DNA from 4 places in the Kitasatospora sp. NPDC056138 genome. Region 2 is predicted to be linked to each of the others. Evidence: riboswitches for the same ligand, from Rfam matches in the RefSeq annotation. Region 2 holds a riboswitch; each other region holds the start of a gene.
What was found. Region 2 has a riboswitch for cyclic di-AMP ahead of ACFC1R_RS05805 (NlpC/P60 family protein). Riboswitches for the same ligand answer to the same signal wherever they lie in the genome.
Positions count from the first base shown of each region.

Region 1: another riboswitch for cyclic di-AMP. It lies ahead of ACFC1R_RS29280 (M23 family metallopeptidase); the one in region 2 lies ahead of ACFC1R_RS05805 (NlpC/P60 family protein).
Region 3: another riboswitch for cyclic di-AMP. It lies ahead of ACFC1R_RS35165 (transglycosylase family protein); the one in region 2 lies ahead of ACFC1R_RS05805 (NlpC/P60 family protein).
Region 4: another riboswitch for cyclic di-AMP. It lies ahead of ACFC1R_RS22005 (M23 family metallopeptidase); the one in region 2 lies ahead of ACFC1R_RS05805 (NlpC/P60 family protein).

Region 1 covers NZ_JBHJVK010000060.1:38,238-43,680, reverse strand. Annotated here, with positions in the region: gene ACFC1R_RS29295 (MDR family MFS transporter) at 1-44, opposite strand, end outside; tRNA gene ACFC1R_RS29290 (tRNA-Pro) at 197-270, opposite strand; tRNA gene ACFC1R_RS29285 (tRNA-Gly) at 446-516, shown strand; partial or broken gene ACFC1R_RS29280 (M23 family metallopeptidase) at 805-1,188, opposite strand; cyclic di-AMP (ydaO/yuaA leader) riboswitch at 1,338-1,493, opposite strand; gene ACFC1R_RS29275 (DUF6348 family protein) at 1,907-2,686, shown strand; gene ACFC1R_RS29270 (hypothetical protein) at 2,706-2,900, opposite strand; gene ACFC1R_RS29265 (PP2C family protein-serine/threonine phosphatase) at 3,335-4,570, opposite strand; partial or broken gene ACFC1R_RS29260 (sterol carrier protein domain-containing protein) at 4,877-5,179, shown strand; gene ACFC1R_RS29255 (ribose-5-phosphate isomerase) at 5,211-5,443, opposite strand, start outside.
Region 2 covers NZ_JBHJVK010000005.1:178,519-183,961, forward strand. Annotated here, with positions in the region: gene ACFC1R_RS05795 (NYN domain-containing protein) at 1-205, shown strand, start outside; gene ACFC1R_RS05800 (NlpC/P60 family protein) at 430-1,458, shown strand; cyclic di-AMP (ydaO/yuaA leader) riboswitch at 1,760-1,936, shown strand; gene ACFC1R_RS05805 (NlpC/P60 family protein) at 1,947-3,080, shown strand; gene ACFC1R_RS05810 (NlpC/P60 family protein) at 3,269-4,333, shown strand; gene ACFC1R_RS05815 (hypothetical protein) at 4,393-5,443, shown strand, end outside.
Region 3 covers NZ_JBHJVK010000093.1:14,874-20,316, forward strand. Annotated here, with positions in the region: gene ACFC1R_RS35155 (DUF397 domain-containing protein) at 295-531, opposite strand; gene ACFC1R_RS35160 (hypothetical protein) at 981-1,886, shown strand; cyclic di-AMP (ydaO/yuaA leader) riboswitch at 2,580-2,749, shown strand; gene ACFC1R_RS35165 (transglycosylase family protein) at 2,736-3,866, shown strand; gene ACFC1R_RS35170 (hypothetical protein) at 4,074-4,274, shown strand; gene ACFC1R_RS35175 (hypothetical protein) at 4,282-4,836, opposite strand; gene ACFC1R_RS35180 (LacI family DNA-binding transcriptional regulator) at 5,204-5,443, opposite strand, start outside.
Region 4 covers NZ_JBHJVK010000036.1:62,437-67,879, reverse strand. Annotated here, with positions in the region: gene ACFC1R_RS22020 (sensor domain-containing protein) at 1-94, opposite strand, end outside; gene ACFC1R_RS22015 (GNAT family N-acetyltransferase) at 166-774, opposite strand; gene ACFC1R_RS22010 (hypothetical protein) at 845-1,708, shown strand; gene ACFC1R_RS22005 (M23 family metallopeptidase) at 1,800-2,735, opposite strand; cyclic di-AMP (ydaO/yuaA leader) riboswitch at 2,748-2,906, opposite strand; gene ACFC1R_RS22000 (2-hydroxymuconate tautomerase) at 3,078-3,281, opposite strand; gene ACFC1R_RS21995 (alpha/beta fold hydrolase) at 3,415-4,224, shown strand; gene ACFC1R_RS21990 (TetR/AcrR family transcriptional regulator) at 4,224-4,793, shown strand; gene ACFC1R_RS21985 (hypothetical protein) at 5,218-5,433, shown strand.

The sequences.
Region 1 (5,443 bases), on a different contig from region 2:
TCGAGCCCCCTCCGGCGGGCGGCGGGCTGGTCGGCGGCTGTCATCTGGTTCTCGCTGTCCTCGGGGCGTGGGTGTGCACTGACCGAAACACTTGGTGAACGATCAACATTCCAGGTTGCCCGAACCGCCTCCGGAACGCCAGGAGTCCCGGGAAAGCCAACAGGGCCCCGCCCTCAGACGAGACCCTGCCGCACTGTCGGGGTGACCGGATTCGAACCGACGGCCTTCCGCTCCCAAAGCGGACGCGCTACCAAACTGCGCCACACCCCGTGGTGCCGAGAGGAAGCGTACACGTCGGCCGGTCCGCCCTCGCCGCTATATCGCGAGGCCGTCGGACATGCCCGGAACCGAAAGCAGTGTGCAAGCAACCGACCGAACCAGGTAGGCTGACCCCGTCCTCGTGACCGACAGGTGCTCGGGGGCGTCGTGTGCGCAGTTCCGGCATGCGGGTGTAGCTCAATGGTAGAGCCCCAGTCTTCCAAACTGGTCACGCGAGTTCGATTCTCGTCACCCGCTCAAACCAATCGGGGCCCCTGCCCCCCGGATTGACCGTCGGCCAGGGGCCCGAAGTCGTCTGTGCCGGCGTCAGGTCGGCGCCGGCCCGCGCGGCCGGATCCGCCCGAAGGCCGGGCCGGCGGCAGCGCACGGGCCCACTCCCCAGGGGCCCGGACGGCCCGCTCCTGCCACCGCGACGTCCTGCAGCCGGTCCGCCCCACCCCTCCCCCGCCGCGACGGGGAGCGCTGCGGCGGGACCGCGGTGGCACGCGGCGCACGGCAGCGGGGCGGGATGTGACCGGGGGTGCGTCAGACCCGGACGCCGTGGGCGGCGAGGTAGCTCACCGGGTTGATGTCGGAGCCGTACGCCGGGCCGGTGCGGACCTCGAAGTGCAGGTGCGGGCCGGTGACGTTGCCGGTGGCGCCGGAGCGGCCGATCTGCTGGCCGGTCCCCACGGACTGCCCGGTCTTCACGGTGATCGCCGAGAGGTGGGCGTACTCGGAGTACTTGCCGTCGGTGTGCCTGATCACGACCTGGTTGCCGTACGAGCCGCCCCAGCCGGTGGCGACCACGGTGCCGGTGGTGACCGCCTTGACGGTGGTGCCGGTGGCGACCAGGAAGTCCACCCCGGTGTGGTAGCCGCTGGCCCATGCGGAACCGGCCGCGTGGTACGGGGTGCCGAGGTGCGGGTTGGCCACCGGAGAGGTGTAGGCCGGGGCGGCCTGGGCGGTCACCACGGTGGCGGGCAGCGCGAGAGCGGCACCGGTCACACCGGCGACGACCGCGAGGCGGGCGAATCGGGGCAGGCGGGAACGACGGTTGTCCTGTGCGGACATGGGGGGAGTCCTCTCCGACGCCTGCGAGGTGAGCTGTCGGGTTCGGGCAGGGAGTAGCCCGGCCGCACGGATGCGGCTTCACCCCTAGCCGTCCCGGATCTCCGGGCTCGGCGACTTACCTGTGGGTCCCCCGCTCCTGCCGTGCACTGCGCTGAAGTGCAGCCCCCGGGCAGCGGCAGGACTCGGCGTTCCACCCGGCGGGCCGACCCGGACGGTGGCCGGGCTGGGTGAGTAGAAAAACCGATCCGACGTACACAGAGCAAGCCCGTCTCAGTCCGGACATAAGGAAGACATAAAGACATCGGGGCCCGAGGTCACTCTCCGGCCAGGGCGGACTGCTCTGTGCAGCCCCCGCCGTCACGATCGGCCGGACAGATTGGTACAGATGGTCACGAATCACACCGTCTGCACGCATTCGGGCACGCTCCGGCACCCCCGGAAGAATCCCCGGTGACCTCCGTCACCCCGCCCGCACCCGGCGTAACTGACGGTCCGTTTCCCGCCGGGGCCCGCGGCCGATAATCTCGCCTCGCGTTCGACTTACCGATCATTTATTCGAGCTAGGAGCCCGCCCGTGCGTCCGCAGGACCGAATGGCCGTCATCCAGCGCAGCGTGGTCCGCGAAATGGCGCAGTTCGGCGTGGAGTTCACGGTGGACGGCGAGGTGGTCCGGGGTCCGGGGACCACGGCGGTGGCCGTCCGTGAGCACCCGGGGGACGGCGGGAGCGGTCACGTGGACCTCGGCTTCGTCCTCGACCTCGGCCGCGCGGACGCCCCGGTGGTCTGGGACTGCGCGGCAGGACTCGGCAAGACCGAGGAGGAGAAGCTCGACAACGCCGTGAAGATGTGGGCCACCACCACCGCCTCCACCGTGGTGGAGCTGCTGGAGCACCGGGGTGAGCACGGCGACCACTACCGGCCCGCCGAGCTGGCCGGCTGGCAGGCGATCCAGGGCCCGGCGGCGGTCTTCGGCTTCGGCAACGAGCAGTTGGCCGGCTGGCTGGCCGACCACCAACCGCTGCCGGCCCTCGCCGAGGCGCTCCGCCCCGAGCTCACCGGTCCGCAGCTGAACGGCGTGAAGCTGTTCCTCGGCGGACGGGCCGGGGACGACATCGCCGAGGTCCGGGTGAACGGAGAGGTCTCGGAGGCCGCCTCGGCCGCGCTGCACGCCCTGGACTGGCCGCGCGGCGAGCGGTTCTGCTGGGCGCGCCTGTTCGTCCTGCTGGTCGCCGAGGGCGGAGTGCAACCCGCACCCGTACGCCCCGCGCCGGAACCCGTGCTCCGCACGGTCACCGCCCCCCGGCGGGGACTGCTGGGGCGGGTCAGGCGGGCCCTGCGGTCCGCCCGGCGGTAGGCCGGTCCCCGACGACGGGTCAGCCGGAGAAGGACTGAAGGCTCTTGGCCACCGAGGACAGGAAGTTCCTGATCGGCTCCGCCGCCGTCGACGCACTGAGCATGAATCCGAAAAGCGCCGAGATGACCGCGTGGCTGGTCTTCAACTGCTTGTTGCGGATGAAAATGAAGACGAGGGCACCGAACAGCACCAGTGCGGAGACGGAGAGCACCACCCGGACTCACTTCCTTACTTCGTTGCGGGGCTTCATCGGGAAGCCCTGTGGCGATGCCGGAGCCCGGCCTGTCAGGCGGGGCACGGGCCGCCGAACGGCGCCGACCGAGAGCCGCATGCAGACGCCCCCAACCCCCGAGTACCGATACCGACCAGCCCCGCCCCGACTCAGTGTGGTCGGTCGTGCGGACTGCGTAAAGGCATAGCCGAAAGCCGGGTTCGAAGTTCCTGGCATGTGAGACGAATTTCCGCCGACCGAGACGATAGCCGAGAGGTTCTGACGGGATGTCGGCAGGGGCACGGTGACCGGCCCGGTCAGTGGTGATCGATCGGTCGGGCACCGGCCCGGGCACCGCGTCGACGGGCCGTCAGGATTGGCCGAAGATCGGCTGCCGGACTTGACACACATGTCCGGTGTTCGAATTCACCACCGGTTCACCGCCGCCAGAGCAGCAGCACCGCCCGGTCGTCGTTGACGTCCTTGGCGACCGTCTCGATCAACCGCACCGCCGCGCCCCGGCTGCCGCTCTGCAGCAGCGCCCCGGCGACCAGCCGGTCGGCCTCGCCCATCAGCCGGTCCATGCCCTCGGAGAGGTCGCGCCCCGGCACCTCGACCATGCCGTCGGTGCAGAGCATCAGCAGGTCGCCCCGGTTCAGCCGGCCGCGCGCACCCTCGAACTTGGCGCCGTCGTAGATCCCGAGCAGCGGGCCCTCGGCCGCCTCCTGGACCTCCCAGCGCCCGGCCCCCGACAGCCGCTGCATCCCGGGCAGGTGCCCGGCGGAGAGCAGTTCGTACTCTCCGGTGTCCAGGTCCAGCACCAGGTGGACGGCGGTGGCGAAGCCCTCCTCCCAGTCCTGCCGCAGCAGGTAGCCGTTGGCCGCGGGCAGGAACTCGTGCGCGGGGAGCGAGCCGAGCAGGCCGCCGAACGCCCCGGACAGCAGCAGGGCGCGCGAGCCCGCGTCCATGCCCTTGCCGGAGACGTCAGCCAGGACGCACTCCAGCACCCGTCGGCCGGGCCCGGTCCTGGCGGCCACCACGAAGTCGCCGGAGAAGGACTGGCCACCGGCCGGGCGCAGCGCCATGTCCGCGTACCAGCCGTCGGGCAGCGCCGGGACCTGGCTCTGCACCCTCAGCCGTTCGCGAAGGTCGAAGAGCATGGTGCCGCCGCCGCGCCAGGGCACGCCGACCCGGCTGCGGAACTGGGCCAGCAGCAGCCCGGCCACCCCGACCGCGCCGACCACCAGGGCGGCACCCGGGGTGACGCCGAAGACGTAGCTCTCGGGGTGCTCGCTGGCCACCCGCTCACCGGTGTGGATCACCGACTCGGTGGACAGGCCCAGCGCGGCGGCCGCGTACAGCAGCACCAGGGTGCCGGGGCGCAGCAGCAGGGCGCCGGCGAGGATCGGCAGGACCAGGGCGGTGGGCGGTACCCAGGCCGGGAACCAGACGTTGAGCAGGACGAGCAGCGGGACCATCGCCAGGAACGCGCCGAAGGCGAGCCAGTCGGAGGCGTCACCGCGGAAGTAGTCCACCCCGGTTCGGCGCAGCCTTCGCCGGGCCCGGTACAGCCTGGTGCGCAGCCGGGCCGTCCAGGGGTCCGCAGCCGCCGTCGCGGTGGGCCCCTTCGCAGTCGTCTGGGGCGGTGGTGCGCCCGGCGTGCTGCCAGCCATGGGCTCCGACCTTATCCACCGTCCGGGGCGGCGTCGATGGGTGTGCCGGGTCGGACGGGTTGTGCCGGGCCCCTCCCGGCACGTTTCGGCCGCCGGTCCGGCCGCCCACCCAGCCTGCATCACAAGGCAGTTGGGGACATGACGGGAAATCGGTCGCCCAGCAAAACCGGATGATGACTGTGGGAAGTATGACTCCGGATCTTGCGTCTGATTCCGCTCATTACGCTCAGACCGCCCGGACCGTCCGCACCCTGCCCCCGAGGAGTGGGACGCCTGGCACCGGGCCCTGGAGGTCGCGTTCAGCTGCGCGAGTACGCGGCGCCGGTGGAGGTGGTGCTGGAGGTGGCGGACGAGTTCTGTCCGTGGAACACCGGCCGCTGGAGGCTGCGGGCCGGCGGGCCCGGCAAGGAGGCGACCTGTCGGCCGACCACAGCGGCGGCCGATCTGGCGCTGACGGTCCGCGAGTTGGGCTCGGCGCACCTCGGCGGGGTGACGCCGGCGGCGCTCGGCGCGGCCGGGCGGGTCACCGAACTGCGCGAGGGCGCGCCGGCGGAGGCTTCCGGGGCGTTCGTCTCGGATGTCGCGCCCTGGCTGCCGCACGGGTTCTGACGGCCCGTGCGGCAGCTCGCGTCGGAGGGGGTCAGCCCTGCGGGTGGTGGGCCGGGATCGGGGGGAGCTCGCCGGTGGTCTCGTACTCGCTCAGCATGGCGATCCGGCGGGTGTGGCGCGGCTCGCCGCTGTACGGGGTGTTGAGGAAGACCTCGACGAAGCGGGTCGACTCCTCCACCGTGTGCATCCGGCCGCCGATGCTGATCACGTTGGCGTTGTTGTGCTCGCGGCCGAGCGAGGCGGTCTGCTCGCTCCAGGCGAGCG
Region 2 (5,443 bases):
GGCGCCGCCGCGCGGGGTCCGGGTGCGGTTCAGCCGGACCGGGGAGACGGCGGACGAGCTGATCCGGCGCCTGGTGCGGGCCGAGCCGCAGGGGCGTCCGGTGGTGGTGGTCTCCGCGGACAAGGAGATCGCCGACGGCGTGCGGAAGGCGGGTGCGCGCCCGGTGGCCTCGGTGCTGCTGCTGAACCGGCTGTCACGCTCCTGACCTGCGGGTTCGATTCCTCCGCCAAGAGCTCGGGCCGGCCTTGACGGGCGGTCGGGATGGCGGCTCCCGGATGTGACGGTTCGGTGAATCCCATGCGGGGGCACGGGGTTGGGGGCGGTGGGGAGTGGCTTTTGACTGCCATCTTCACTAGGGTCTGGCGTCAAACCTATTTTCCGGATTTCCGCCCGATCGGACGGGTCCAGCAGGAAGAAGGAGCTAGACCCTTGGCCACCCACCGCCGTCCCAAGCAGCCGAGCCGTGCGCGGGTCTCCGTGCTGACCGCTGCAGCTGCGACTGCGGTCGCCCTCTCCGCCAACGCGAGTGCCCACGCGGCGCCCGCCCAGCCGAGCAAGGACGAGGTCAAGGTCCAGATCGACCAGCTGAACACCGAGCAGGAGCAGGCAGCCGAGAAGTTCAACGGCGCCCAGGAGCGGGCCGACCAGCTGCGCAAGCAGGCCGACCAGCTGCAGGACCAGGTCGCGCGCGGCCAGGACCAGCTGACGCAGCTGCAGAACAGCCTGTCGGCGGTGGCCGGCGAGCAGTACCGCTCGGGCGGGATCGACCCGACCGTGGCGCTGATGCTCTCCGCCAACCCGGACGGCTACCTGGAGCAGGCCTCCAGCGCCGAGCAGGTCAACCAGACCGAGGCCGACATCCTGAAGGCGCTCAAGGAGCAGCAGGCCCGCCTGGACCAGCAGAAGCAGGAGGCCGCCACGGTCCTCGCCGAGCTGGACCGCAACACCAAGGACCTGAACGACGCCAAGGCGCAGGTGCAGCAGAAGCTGCAGGACGCCACCAACCTGCTCAACACGCTCACCGCGCAGGAGCGGGCCGCGGTGGTGGCTGCCGACCGGGCCTCGCGCGGCGATTCCCGCGCCGACCTCGGCCCGCTGCCGAGCGCGGGCGGCTACGCCGGTGTCGCGGTCGCCGCGGCGTTGAACAAGCGCGGCTCGGACTACGTCTGGGGCGCCGAGGGGCCGAGCACGTTCGACTGCTCGGGTCTGATGCAGTGGGCCTACGCGCAGGCCGGTGTCTCGCTGCCGCGCACCTCGCAGGAGCAGGCCAGCGTCGGGACCAAGGTGCCCTCGCTCGCCCAGGCGCAGCCCGGCGACCTGGTCATCTACGGCAATGACGCGCACCACGTCGGGATGTACATCGGCAACGGCATGGTGGTGCACGCCCCGCACACCGGTGACGTGGTGCGGACGATGCAGGCGGACGCGATGTCGATCCTCACCATCCGCCGCGTCTGACGGCCGACAGCTGCCGGGGTCGGGCACGCGGTGTTCGGCCGCCGAAATCGTCCTGTGATGCAGAGCACTTCCGCGGGCCTTTCCGCTGAAAGTCCGTCAGCCGATCGTGCCGGGACCGTCACTCCGGGTCGATTCACAAACGAACTTGTCGGTGATTCAGAATTTTTTCTGACAAGGATTTGAACGGATCACGGTTTCGTTACTAGTGTCGTGACCTGAACCACCGCACAGTCGATCACTCAATCAGGGTGGCGGCGGGGGTTCCCGCCGAGTCCGAGAGGCAGCGGGGCAGTCCAACTGCCTTACGGGGAAGCCCCATCAGGGGTGCTGCGGATCGGAGCCGGGGAACCACGTTCCTCGGGGTGAATCGGCGCCAGGTCGGCCGGCCGTCGTGGACGGTGGCCGGTGAGGCGTCGTAGGGCATCTCTTCCAGCCCGAACCCGTCAGCTCACCCGGTAGGCGGACGTAGGAAGAAGGAGTCCGCCTTCGTGGCGTCCCATCGTCGTCCCAAGCCTGCAAGCCGTACCCGCGTCACCATCCTGACCGCGGCGGCCGCGACCGCGGTGGCGCTCTCCGCACAGACCGGTGCGCACGCCGACCCGAAGCCGACCAAGGACGAGGTCGCGACCCAGGTCGACCAGCTCGACGGGCAGGCCGAGGCCGCCACCGAGAAGTTCAACGCGGCGACCGAGAAGCAGCAGACCCTGCAGAAGCAGGTCAGTGACCTGCAGGACCAGGTGGCTCGGCAGCAGGATCGGGTGAGCACCGTCCAGCAGGGGCTCGCCGAGATCGCGGCGGAGCAGTACCGCAACGGTGGCATCTCCCCGACGGTCCAGCTGATGCTCTCCAGCTCGCCGGACTCCTTCCTCTCCAGGGCCGACTCGATCCAGCAGGTCGGCCTCTCGCAGGCCGATGCGCTCAAGACGCTCAAGGGCGAGCAGGAGAAGCTCGACCAGCAGAAGGCCGAAGCCCAGCAGAAGCTGGCCGAGCTGGATGCCACCACCAAGGACCTGAAGACGTCGAAGGACGAGGTCCAGGCCAAGCTGGCGCAGGCCAAGGCGCTGCTCGACACCCTGACCCAGCAGGAGCGCGAGGCGCTGCAGGCCGCCCAGGACAAGGCCGCCGCCGATGCGGCCGCCAGCGCCCGCGCCTCGCGCGACAGCAGCCGCGCCGACCTCTCCTCCGGTGGTTCAGGTGGTTCCGGTGGTTCAGGCAGCAGCAGCAAGAGCGGTGGCAGCAGGGCCGGCGGCAGCGTCAACGTGCCGTCCGGTTCGTACGCCGCCGCCGCGGTGGCCGCCGCCGAGTCGCAGGAGGGCAAGCCCTACCTCTGGGGTGCCACCGGTCCGGACGCCTTCGACTGCTCGGGTCTGATGCAGTGGGCGTACGCCAAGGCCGGTGTCTCGCTGCCGCGCACCTCGCAGGAGCAGGCCTCGGCCGGCACCAACATGGGCACCGACATCTCCAACGCCCGTCCCGGTGACCTGATCATCTTCTACGACGACCAGCACCACGTCGGCATGTACGTGGGCGGCGGTCAGGTCATCCACGCGCCGCGGGCCGGCAAGCCCGTCCAGTACATGAGCGCCACCGTGCTGCCCATCTCGGCGATCGTCCGGGTCTGACCCGTACCCGATCGACCGCAGGCCCGGCCCTCCCCGTGGGGGCCGGGCCTGCGGCGTTTCCGGAAAGTCGAGTTGATGTCCTATTAGTGGCCAAATATTCGGTGTTACAGGGGTTTGGACTAGATCCTCCGGACTCGCTAACGTCTGGCCCCGGACCTTAGCCGAGGACGAATGGAGCAGCCGCCCCGATGTCGATGCACCGCCGTTCCCCCCTGCCGGGCACGCAGCGGCTGGCCCGCGCCCTGGTGCTCACGGCAGCGGCCACCACCGCGCTCGGCATGACGCTCGGTGGCCCGGCCCAGGCCGCCCCGGGCCTGCCCGCCGACCCGCCGTCCAAACAAGAGGTCAAGGCGCAGGTCGACCGGCTGTACGAGGAGGCCGAACAGGCCTCGGAGCGCTTCAACGCCGCCCAGGAGTACCAGAAACGCCTGCAGGGAGAGGCCGACGGGCTCCAGGGCCAGGTGGTCGCCGCGCAGGAGGAACTGAACCGGCTGCGCACCGACCTCGGAGCGGTGGCCGCCGCCCAGTACCGTGCGGGGGGTATCGACCCGGCCGTGGCGCTGATGCTGGACTCCGACCCGGACGGCTACCTCAACCGGGCCCGCAGCCTCAACCAGGCCGCCGAGCGGCAGGGTGCCACCGTCCGGCAGGTGATCGACCGGCAGCTGAGGCTCGACCAGCGCCGCGCCGAGACCACCGCCAAGCTCGCCGAGCTGGAGGAGGCCCGCCGCGCGCTCACCGAGAGCAAGCAGCAGATCCAGCAGCGGCTGACCCAGGCCCAGCGGCTGCTCAACGGCCTCGGGGCGGCCGAGCGGTCCAGGCTGGACGCCGAGGACGCCGAGGCGGCCGAGCAGCGCGCCACCCGGGGCACCGACCGGCTCGACCTCGGTGACCAGCCGGCCTCCTCCGAACGCGCCGCCGCCGCGTTCGCCGCCGCCGTCTCCCGGATCGGCTCGCCCTACGTCTACGGATCCACCGGCCCGCGTACCTTCGACTGCTCCGGTCTGATGTACTGGAGCTGGCGGCAGGCCGGAGTGACCCTGCCGCGCACCTCGCAGGCGCAGCTGTACGCGGGGCGGCGAGTGAGCCTGAGCGAGGCGCGACCGGGAGACCTGGTGATCTTTTTCAGGGACATGCACCACGTCGGCATGTACGCCGGCGGCGGGGTGGTCGTGCACGCGCCCTACCCGGGCGCCCGGGTCCGTTACGAGAGTGTGAAGGCGATGCCGGTGGCCGGGGTGGTGCGGGTCTGAACGCGGACCAGGAGCCACTGGTCACCGACCTGCCCCGGCCGACCGGGGCAGGTCGGCCCTTGCTGTCCCGGCGCGGGGCGCTCCTGCTGGCGGTCGGCGGCCTTGCGCAGCTGTCCGGGCCCGGGCCGCGGCAGACGGTCCGGCCGCCCGTCGGGGACGCGGCCGCCGGGCCGCCCGTCAGGCCGGAGATCGAGGCCCTGCTCGCCCGCCGGGCCGGGGCGCTGCGCAGTCCGGACCAGGCCGCCCTGCTCGCCGGGGTCGCCCCCGAGGCCAGGGCGGCCCAGCAGGAGGCGCTGGCCCGCTGCCGCGGCATACCCTTCGCCGAACTCTCCTACCGGCTCACCGACTTCTCGGAGCCGCGCGGCGTCGACCGGTTCACGGCGACCGCCGACCTCGGCTACCGGCTGCACGGCATCGACAACCACCCGGCGCTGCTCGGCCGCACCCTGGAGTTCGTCCGGGTGGACGACGGCTGGCTGCTGGCCGGGGACCGGCCGACCGAGGCCGCCGCGCTCTGGGACCTGGGCGCGGTCCGGGTGGTGCACGGCAGCCGCAGCCTGGTCCTCGGCCTGGCCGCCACCGCGGACCTGGCGAAGACCGCGGTGATCGCCGACCAGGCGGTGCCGGCGGTCGAGGAGGTCTGGGGGGACGGCTGGGCCGGGCAGCTGCTGCTGGAGATCCCGCAGACCGAGGACCAGTTCGCCCGGCTGCTGGGCGTCTCCGCCGTCGACTACCAGGGCATAGCCGCCGTCACCACGGCCGCCGCCGGGGCCCCGCACGGCACCGCCGCCGACCGGGTGCTGCTCAACCCGGACGCCTACGCCGGGCTCAGCGACCTGGGCCGCCGGGTCGTCACCACCCACGAGGCCACCCATGTCGCCACCCGGGCCGACACCAGGCCCTGGACGCCGCTCTGGCTCTCCGAGGGCGTCGCCGACTACACCGGCTACCGGGGCAACGGCCGCACCGCCCGGCAGATCGCGCCGGAGCTGGCCAACGACGTGGAGGCCGGACGACTGCCGAGCGCACTGCCCCTGGACGCGGACTTCGCCGCCGGCTCGGCCGGGATCGCCCAGGCGTACGAACTCGCCTGGATGGCCTGCGACATGA
Region 3 (5,443 bases), on a different contig from region 2:
CACCCTTGGCCGGGCCGATGCCCACGGCCGGGCCGCTGTCCGGGCCCCGGGTTCCCGCCCACCCCGGCACACCGGCCGACAGGTGCCGACCCGAGGCCGTCGAGCCGACAGCCGTGATCCGACGGGCGCGACCCGACAGCCGTACGAGCGGCGACCTGACGGTGCCCACCCCGACGGGTGCCCGTCCCGGCGTGCGCCGATCCCTGGCCACCGCGACGAACGGCCGCAAGGACGATGAAGGCCGTCGTGGCAAGAGTCCCACGACGGCCTGTGTGCAGCAGGGTTGAGGGTGGCTCAACCCGTCAGATGGTCGAACTCCCCGTCCTTCACGCCGAGCAGCATCGCCGTGATCTCCGCCCGGGTGTAAATCAGCGCCGGGCCCCCGGGAAAGCGCGAGTTGCGCATCGCCACCTCACCGCCCGGCAGAGCGGCGAACTCGACGCAGTTGCCCTGCGAATTGCTGTGCCGGCTCTTCTGCCAGACCACGCCTTCGAGGTCCGCAGCCGCCATGCCGTTGTACGTTTCCTGCATCTCCTGCACCGAATTCTCCCGACCTGCCAGGCTTACGCCTCACTTGACGCGATGATAGCTCCAGTGCACGTGCATCAGCACGGGACATTGCCCGTGCAAGGCAAGCGTGTCGGAATGTGCGACCCCCGGTCCGCCCAACCGGCTTTGATGGAACGTAAGCGGACATAGCCCGGCGAATCGGAGACTGTTCGATGACTGCCCGTACCGGGCCCGCGCCACCGTGTTGATCTTCGTGAGCCCCGCGCCGGGCTCGCGATCCGCCCCCCGGAAGCGCCTGTGAGGCACGTCACCAAGGACGGTGACTGACGGTCTTTTGGTTGCAGGATGCGACAGATCGTCAGCAAGGATTGGGTAATTTGGTGGCAATTGTCCGGATTACTGGCAGGTTTGGTGGCAACTCTCGGGATCCGGATACAGCCCCGCCTGGCAAATGTCCTACGATCTCCGCCATGAGCACCGCAGCCATCCCGGGCGCGCCACTGCCCGTCCGTACTCCAGGCTCCCGTGCGCGGGGGCGCCACCGCCGTCCCGAGCGCCCCGAGGTCCCGGCCGGCTCTCCGGCGCTGGTGCTGGCCGTCCCGGCCGCCGCCGGCCCGGAGGCGAGCCCGATCGTCGAGGAGCTGCTGTCCATCGTGCGCGGCGAGCAGCCGGGCATCGAGACCGCCGTCGGCTACCTGGTCGGCGACAGCGCCGAGCCGGACGCCGCAGCAGACGCCGACCAGACCGCCCCGACCGTGGCCGGGGTACTCGCCCAGGCCGCCGCGGCCGGTCTGCCGACGCCCGTCGTGATCCCACTGCTGTCCGGCCCGCACGCGTTCCTGACGGACCTGCACCGGCTGGCCGGCGAGACCGGGGCGGCCGTCACCGACGTGCTCGGCCCGCACCCGCTGCTGGCCGAGGCGGTGCACGTACGGCTCTCCGAGGCCGGTCTGGCCCGCGCCGACCGGGCCCGGCTGTTCGCCATCACCACGGCGGCCGACGGCGTGGTGCTGACCACCGTCGGCGGTGAGGAGGCCGCCGCCGCGGCCGGGATCACCGGCGTACTGCTGGCCGCCCGCCTCGCGGTGCCGGTGGTGGCCGCCGCCCTGGACGTGCCCGGCTCGGTGGCCGCCGCGGTCGAGCACCTGAAGGCCACCGGCTCGCAGCGCCCCGCGCTGGCCCCGCTGGTCATCGGCCCGGAGGCCGACCCCGAGCTGCTGGCCGCGGCCGCCGAGGAGACCGGCTGCCCGAGCGCCGCCCCGCTCGGCACCTACCCGACCGTCGGTCAGCTGATCGCCTCGACCTACCTGGCCGCCCTCAACCTCCCGGCACCGGGCGAGTCCCCGGTCGCCGTCGAGGAGCAGCCGGCCGGCTGAGCGCACACCGGATCCACCCGAGAGGCCCCCTCCGAGGGGCCTCTCGGCGTTTCCGGGCCTCCCGCCGCCCCCGGCACGCCCGAACCCGGCCCTGCGGACCGCAGGGCGGCTCCCGGGCGCGCCCGGCTGGCCGCAGCACCCGGGCGGCCAGCAGCGGGTCAGGTGGACAGCGGCGGGTCGGATGGCCAGGGGCGGGTCAGGTGGACAGCGGCGGGTCGGATGGCCAGGGGCGGGTCAGGTGGCCGGCGGCCAGTGGCGGGTCAGGTGACGCGGGAGCCCTGCGGGTTGCGCGCCCCCTGCCGCCCCCGCCCCGAGTCGGCGCAGATCGGGAGCGTTTGCCTCATTGGCGAACAATTCGGACATCCCCCACCACCCGTTCCACCCGGCCGCGTTGACCTCGATTCCGCCGACGAGTGGGACTTTTCAAAAACTTCACAAACGGCGGACCGACTCGCCGAAAATGCCACCGCGTCACCTGAAAGACAGGCAGATCGCCAACCGGACGGGAGCCCTGAAAGGGGCCCATCGGTTTCCCGGGAAATGTCCATTCGTATTCGATCTTGAGGGGTTGGCAAATGACCTGTGAGGGAGCTCACAGGTGTTTGCGGTTTCAACTTAAGTCTGCTTAACGTGCTCCCCGTTCGTTGACACACGGACCCAGCTCTTCCGGAACGCCGAGTCCTGCCGCCGGAGCAGCTGGCAGCGCAGAACGCACCTACGGCAGGGGCGGGGGAACCAGGTAAGTCGCCCGGGAGCCGGTCAGAAGTGGCCGACTCCGGGCTAGGGGTGAAGCCGTGCACAGCGCGGCCGGGCAACTCCAGCCCGAATCCGACAGCTCACCTCGCAGGCGTGGGAGAGGAACGCACCTTCATGCTGCCCATCAACGCCAACAAGCGTGCCCGCCGTCTGATCGCCGCCACCGGTGTGGTCGGCCTCGGCCTCTCGATCCCCGCCCTCACCGCCGTCGGCGCCTCCGCGGCCACGGTCGCCACCTGGGACAAGGTCGCCCAGTGCGAGAGCAGCGGCAACTGGAGCATCAACACCGGCAACGGCTTCTACGGTGGCCTCCAGTTCACCTCCTCCACCTGGGCCGCCTTCGGTGGCACCCAGTACGCCCCGCAGGCCAACCAGGCGACCAAGGACCAGCAGATCGCCGTCGCCGAGAAGGTCCTCGCCTCGCAGGGCCCCGGCGCCTGGCCGGTCTGCTCGGTCAAGGCCGGCCTCACCAAGGGCGGCACCCCCGCCCAGGTCGACACCAGCGCCGCCGCCCCGGCCGCCGCGCCGAAGCCCGCGACCCCGGCCCCCGCCGCCAAGCCGGCTGCCAAGCCCGCCGCCCAGGCCCCGGCCGCCGCGCCGACCGCGGACAGCGCCCAGTACACCGTGGTGGAGGGCGACTGGCTGTCGACCATCGCCCAGAAGAACAGCGTCGAGGGCGGCTGGCAGAAGCTGTACGACCTCAACAAGTCGCTGCTGACCAGCGGTCCTGACGTCATCTACCCGGGCCAGCAGCTGGCCCTGGGCGGCACCGCCCCCGCCGCCCCGGCCCCCGCCGCGCCGAAGCCGGCCGCCCCGGCCCCCGCCGCCAAGCCCGCCGCCCCGGCCGCCACTCCGGCCGCGACCGGCAGCAAGGCCGCCGCGATCAACTTCGCGCTCTCCAAGGTCGGCCAGGCGTACGTCTACGGTGGCAGCAGCGACGGTGGCTGGGACTGCTCCGGCCTGACCCAGGCCGCGTTCCGCCAGGCCGGCATCTCGCTGCCGCGCGTCGCCGCCGACCAGGCCGACGTCGCCAGCCGCGTCTCGCTGGACAGCCTGCAGCCGGGCGACCTGCTGTTCTGGTCCAACAACGGCAGCAACTCGGGTGTCTACCACGTCGCCATCTACATCGGCGACGGCAAGTACGTCGAGGCCGCCAACCCGAAGGCGGGCGTGAAGATCGAGACCATCGCCAACTACGCCCCGGACTTCGCCGGCCGCGTCTGACGGTCCCTGCGGTGAGGCCGCTGCCCCCGGTGCTCTGGTCGGCGCCGGGGGCAGCGGCCTCACCCGTTCCGGAACGCGCTCCGCGGGGCCGTTCCCGGTCGGGCCGCGCGCCCGTGGACCTGCGCGGTCCGCCCGAGCAGCGGGGCTGGTCAGGCGGCTGCCGTGCCCCTAGAGTCCACGGGAGTACCCACCGGGAGGGGAACCGCCATGGCCAAGGTCACCATCAGCCTGGACAGCGATCTGGCCATCGAGGTCATGCTGCTGTCCGGCACCAGGAGCCCGCAGGACGCGGTGGAGTTGATCGTCCGCGACTACCTGGCCACCGGCCGCCGTACCGAGGCCCGCACGACGGACGCCGCCGACGCCCACCGGACCGAGCCGCGCACGTCCACCGCCGAAGAAGGCTGAGGAGCGGTCACTCCTCCTTGCCGGGGGTCTCACCGTGCTCATCGCCGGATTTCCTGTCCCGGCGCGGCCAGCGGGCACGGGTGAAGACCAGGAGCCCCGCGAAGATCACCGCCGCGACGATCGCACCGATCAGGGTCGCGCCGCGGAACCAGGGCGCCCTGACGTCCATGACGCGCTGCCCGGCGTGTGCGCCGCTGCCGCTCCCCACAACAACGCTCAGCGTCCAGAGGTTCGGCAGCGCGAGCACCACCGCCAGGAGCAGCCAGGCGACCGCCACCTTCCACGGCCGCCGCCGGTGCAGCCCGGCCCAGGCCGCCAGCAGCGGGAGCAGCGTGAAGCAGATCCCGAAGACGAGTCCCAGCAGCAGTCCCGTGCTCAGGTGCCCGTCCACCATGGCACCCACCCGCTGCGACCACCAGCGCGGGATCGTCGCGGCCCAGACGAAGTAGGCGATCACGCCGAGCACCAGCAGTCCCCCGCCGAGCAGCAGCCGTCTGCGCCAGACCGGCCACGCCTCCGGCTCCCCCGTCCGATCCACTCGATCCGCCCGACCAGCTCTCATGGCTCGATGCTGGCAACAAGCGACCCCGCACGCAGCGCGGGACGGGGGTGCACGCCGCCTGCGGGACGGCGGGCCGCCCCGGGGACCGGCCGGACGCTCCCGGGCCGGTGCTGCTCCATCCGGGCGACGGACGACGGGGGTGCGGGGAGCGGGCGACGGGGTGCGAGCTGCGGACTGCGGACGACGGGGGCGGGCGCGGGGTACGGGCTGCGGACGACCGGGGCAGACGCTGACTGCGGGCTGCGAACGACGACTGCGGACGACGGGTGCGGACGCGGGCTGCGGACCTCGGAGCGACAACGCGTCGGCCCGCCGGGCGTATCCCGGCGGGCCGACACGGACTACGGGGCTGCGCCCGGCGGCGGACTCAGTGCGCCCGAGCCCCGGTGGAGCCGCGCATCACCAGTTCCGGCTGGAACATGAACTCGGCGCGCTGCCCGGGGTTTCCGCCGACCTCCTCCAGCAGGGCGTCCACCGCGGCCGTGGCCATCGCCTCGACGGGCTGGCGGATGGTGGTCAGCGGCGGCTCGGTGAAGGCGATCAGCGGCGAGTCGTCGAAGCCGACCACCGAGATGTCCTGCGGCACCGACAGGCCGCGCTGGCGGAC
Region 4 (5,443 bases), on a different contig from region 2:
GCCCGGCGTGGGTGTCACGGCCGTACGGGCCCGTGCCGTCGGTGCTCGTGGTGGTGCTGCTCATCGCGGGCCCCCTGGTGTCGTCCGTGCTCACACCCCACACGATGCCGGTTGCGGGCCGTCGCCGGTATGGAGCCCGCTGGCGACCCGGAGGTGGGGTTCTCCCTACCCCCGCTCCCCGTCGGGGCCGCCCCACTCGGGCTCCAGCAGCGAGAAGAGCAGCGAGTCGTACCAGGTGCCGCGCAGCTGCAGGTCGTGCCGGATCCGGCCCTCCAGCTGGAAGCCGGCCTTGGTGAGCACCCGGACGGACGCGGCGTTCGCCGGATCGGCCCGGGCGGCGAGGCGGTGCAGGCCGAGCGTGCGGAAGGCGAACTCGCAGAGCACCGAGGTGATCTCGCTCGCGTACCCGCGGCCCCAGGTGTCGCGGCGCAGGGCGTAGCCGAGGGTGGCGGAGCGGTGGTCGCCGAGGTCGAGGACGGCGGTGCCGATCGGGGTGGCGTACGCGGGCTCGTCGTCGGCGAGCACGGTGACGGCGAGCCGGTAGCCGGTGCGCGGGTCGGCCTCGGCCTGTTCGACGTAGAGCTCGATCTGGTCGGCACAGGTCTCGCGGTCGCGCGGTTCGAAAGGCAGGTACCTGGCGGCTTCGGGGTCGCCGAAGACGGCGTACAGGGCGTCCACGTCGGCGGGGGTGTGGTGGAACTCGCGGATGGCGAGGCGCGGGCCGGTCAGCAGCACGGCCCCGCCAGGCTCCGCGGGGCCCGGTTCTGGCTCCATGCCGCCCGACCCTACAGCGGGCCGGGCCACCGGCGGCGTCCGTGCCGCCGCACGGGCTACCGTACGTACCGTGAACCACGATCTACAGCTCACCCCGCTCACCCGCACCGCCGACCTGCTGGCCTGGGCGGCCGAGCACGGGTACGAGCCGGTGCCCGAGGAGGCGCTGCGGACGGTGCTCACCCTGTTGGAACTCGGCGGCGCACCGATGCACGAGGGCTTCCCCGAGCTGAGTTCGCCGCTGCTGGAGCAGCTGCTGTACGAGCAGCTGTACCTGTACGTACAGCCCGCGGCCGAGCCGGAGGCGTACGGGCGGGCGGTGCGGCTGCTGGTCGACCACCAGCGGGCGGGCCGGCGGCTGAACGCCAAGCGGCAGGCGAAGCTGCACGCGGAGGCCGAGTGGCAGGGCGAGCTGCTCTGCGACCTGCTGCGCCGCCCGCACCTGGTGACCTGGCCCCGGCTGTACGCCCTGCTGCTGCGCGCGGACGGGGTGGACACGGCCGACGGGGCGGCCGTGTCGGCCTGGCTGGCGGAGTTCTGCGAGCTGACGGAGGATCAGCGCATCGCGTGCTTCGACTGGCTGGAGGAACAGGGGCTGCTGGAACCGGTGCAGGGCGACGAGGGGTGGAACCGGGCCCGCGTGCTCTCGGTGGGCATGGCCACGGACGGCGCCCGGCTACTGCTGGAGAACCGGCTGATGCAGCGCAGCTACCGCAATCTGGCCGGGCTGAACGCGCTGGGGCTGCCGATGCCCGACGAACTCTCCGGGGACTTCGAGGACTTCGAGGCCGTGGTGGCGGCGGAGGCGCTGCGGCTGTGCGGGGAGTGGACGGTGCCGGGCCTGCCCGAGCTGCTGGTGACGGAGTTCGCGGAGCTGGCACCGGAGCCGGGCACCGAGGAGATCGAGGAGTACCTGGCGGGCACGGGGGCCTGATCGCGCGCCGTCGGCCGGGAACCGCCCTCGGGGGTGTCCGGCGGGCCCGCACCGCGCACGGCGGGCCCGCCGGAGGTTCCTGCCGGTCGGCCTACGGCTGGAGGCCGTGGGACCGGAGCCAGGCGAGCGAGTCGACCGGGGCCCCGCCGCCGGGGCGGACCTCCAGGTGGAGGTGCGGACCGATGGGGGCGCCTCCCGACCGGAGGCCGGGGCAGTTCCCGGTCGTACCGACCTTGCCGAGCCGGGTGCCGGCGGCGACCGGGCCGGAGGCGGCGGAGATGGCGGAGAGGTGGCAGTACCAGATCTCGGTGCCGTCGGGCAGGGTCTGGATCACCCGGTACCCGTACGCACCGGACCAGCCGGCCGAGGTGACCGTGCCCGCGCCGAGGGCGGTGACCGGGGTGCCGGTCGGGGCCGCGAAGTCCAGGCCGGTGTTCAGGTGGGCCCAGTGCGAAGCGGCCGGGGAGGACTGCGCCGCGAGGGTGTAGTTGACGGTCGGCAGCTCCAGGGTGCCGAGCCGGTCGCGCTCGGCCGTGCTCTGGGTCTCGGCCGTGGCCTGGGCTTCGGCCGTGGTCTGAGCCTCGGCCGTGACCTGAGCCCCGGCCTGCTGGGCGGCCCGCTTGGCCTCGGCCTCCTGTGCGGCGGCCAGCCGGGCGGACTCCTCGACCGAGGTGCGCTGGCCGTCGGCCTGCTGCTGGATCCGGGCGGCGAGGGCCAGTCCGGGGTCGGCGGAGAGGACGTGCTCCGAAGCCGTGTCCGGGACCGAGAGCGCCGGTGCGGGGGCGGGCGGCTGGGCGGGGGTGGCCGCGGCGGCCGACCCCGCGGTGGCGAGTCCGGTGGCGCCCAGGCCGGCGGCCATCGCGGTCACGCCGAGCAGCGAGCCGCCGGTGCGCGGCTGACGGGGCATCCGGTGCCGGGCCGCCGCGTCGGTGTCGACGGCCTGCTCCTGCGGGGGTTCGAGCAGCTGGGTGCCGAACCCGAGCGTGCCGATCCCGAGGTTGGCGGGGGTGTGCGACAAGGACGCCACGGAGGCGCGCTCCTTTCCTTCCTTCGCGCCGACCGGGTTAGCTGACGGGTTCGGAGCAGGAAGGTCTCCTACGGGCGGACCGAGGCCCACCCGATTCACCCCAGGAACGTGGTTCCCCGGCTCCCGGGCCCGCCGCACGGGCAGGCCCAGAGGATTGGGCGACGGCGCACGGTGCCGTTCGGGTACGGCGTTGCCGACCGCGCTGCGTTATCAAACGTTAATCCGAGAAGCCCATGATTCCAAGCTGCGCGATTGGTGCAGTCCTGGCTTCCTGGGGCGCAATGGGCGATTTGTGACGATTGGCCAGCTCGCCCCATGACGGCCCGTTATCCACCGGAGGGCTCAGCCCCGGGCCTGCCGGTCCCACTCGGCGAAGGTCGTCCCGGCGATCGCCCAGTTCTCGCGCGGCAGTTCCTCGATCGCCACCCAGATGTTCTCCGGCTTCACACCGGTGATCCGGGCGTAGGCCTCGGTGAGTTCGCGCGCGATCTCGGCCTTCTGCTCCTCGGTGCGACCGGCCAGCTGCTTGACGTTGATGAACGGCATGACGACTCCCCACGGTCCGGCTCTGCGATCAGCCGCACCGTACCGCACGGTCCGGCGGACCACCTTGACGGCTAAGGCTATTAGCCTTAGCTTTATGGCTACAGGAAGCAGCCAACAACAGTGGAGGCAGTACATGTCGGACACCCGGTACCTCGACGTCCCCGGCGGCCGGATCGCGTTCGACGACAGCGGCACGCCCACCGACGGCACCCCGGTGGTGCTGCTGCCCGGGATGCTCGACTCCCGCGCCTCGTACCGGTACCTGCGGCCGCTGCTCACCGCGGCCGGCCACCGGGTGGTCACCATGGACCTGCGTGGCTTCGGCGAGTCCTCGATCGCCTGGGACGACTACTCCCCCGGCGCGATCGCGGACGACGTGCTCGCCCTGCTCGACCACCTGGGCATCGAGCGGGCCGTCCTGGTCGGCAACTCGTACACCGGCGCCACCGTGGTCGAAGCGGCCGGGCGCGCCCCCGTACGGGTGGCCGGGATCGCCCTGATCGACGCCTTCGTCGAGCACCGGGCGAACGCCCTCCAGCAGGCGGTGACGAAGGTGCTCGGCCCGCTGGTGCTGGCCTTCCCCGGCATCTGGGGCCTCGCCCAGCGGTACTACTACCCCTCGCGCAGGCCCGCCGACTTCGAGGCCCACCGGGCCGCACTGGTGGCCGCGCTGCGCACCCCCGGCCGGAAGACCGCCACCCGGGGCTACCTGAACGGCGACTCCGCGGCCCTCGGCTCGGCGGCGGCGGTGCACTGCCCGGCGCTGGTGCTGATGGGCGGCAGGGACGTCGACTTCCCCGACCCGGCCGAGCTCGCCGACCGGCAGGCCGCGGCACTGAGGGGCCGTAAGGTGATGATCGACGGTGCCGGGCACTACCCGATGGCGGAGTTCCCCGAGGCCACCGCCGACGCCCTGCTCCCCTTCCTGCACGAGGTCGCCTGATGCCCAGGGTCGGACTCACCCCCGCCGCCGTCGTCGGCCACGCCCTCACGCTGATCGACGAACAGGGTCCCGAGGCCCTCACCCTGGCCGCCGTGGCCGCCCGGGCCGGCGTCGCCACCCCCTCCCTCTACAAGCACGTCAGCGGCGGCCTGACCGAACTGCGCCGGCTGGTCGCCGTCCGGGTCACCGAGGACCTCGCCGAGCAGCTGGCCACGGCGGTGCTGGGACGCAGCCGGGACGAAGCGGTCGAGGCCCTGCTGGCGGCCTACCTGGACTACGCGGTCCGCCACCCGCACCGGTACGCCGCCCTGCCGCAGGCCCCGCAGGACGACGAGGAGCTGCAGTACGCGGCCGCCCGGCTGGTCGGCGTGATCCTGGCGGTGCTGCGCGGGTACGGGCTGGAGGGCTCGGAGGCGATCCACGCGGCCCGTGCGGTGCGTTCGGTGGCCCACGGCTTCGCCTCGCTCTCCACCGGCGGTGCCTTCCAACTGACCGAGGACCTGACGGTGACCCGGGAGCGGCTGGTCCGGGTGCTGACCGAGGGCCTGCGGGCCTGGCCCGCGGCCTGAGGCGGGGAGGGGACCGGCCCGCACCGCCACCCCGGGCTTGACGGGGTGCCACCCCGGCGCGCAGGGTGGCCAACAGGCCCCGACCACCGGGCGGTTCACCGGCCGGGGTGCGGGTGCTCGTCGGCGGGCGGCCGGACGGACGGCTGCGGGACGTCTCCACCGGGGCACGGCCCGGCACCGGGCCGGGCGGACGCGGACGGCTGCCAGCGGGTGCGGACACGGACGGGCACCAGCGGGTGCGGGCGCACCGGTACGGATCCGGGTGGGATTCGAGACCGAACTGTCGCAGACCACCCGCCACCACGACGGTCGGACTGGGTAGGTAGCATCCGGGCGGCCCACGTACCGTCAGCAGCAGCCGCCGACCGGACACGACGCCGCCGCCCACGATGCCCCAGGGCACGACCACAAGGAGGAGGCCGGTATGACCCAGACCGCGCAGACCACCCGTCCCGGTACCGGTCTCGTCCCGGAGCAGCGCACCCCGACCAGGCCCACCGTGCCGGATGCCGGGACCACCACCGGCGGCGGTCTGGCGGACGCCGCCCGGTGCGCCTTCGCCGTCGCCCGGGGGCTGCGCTCGCTGCGCCCGGTCCCGGCCCGCCCGCAGGAGCCGTACGGCGAGAGCGACGGACAGTAGGACCGCACCG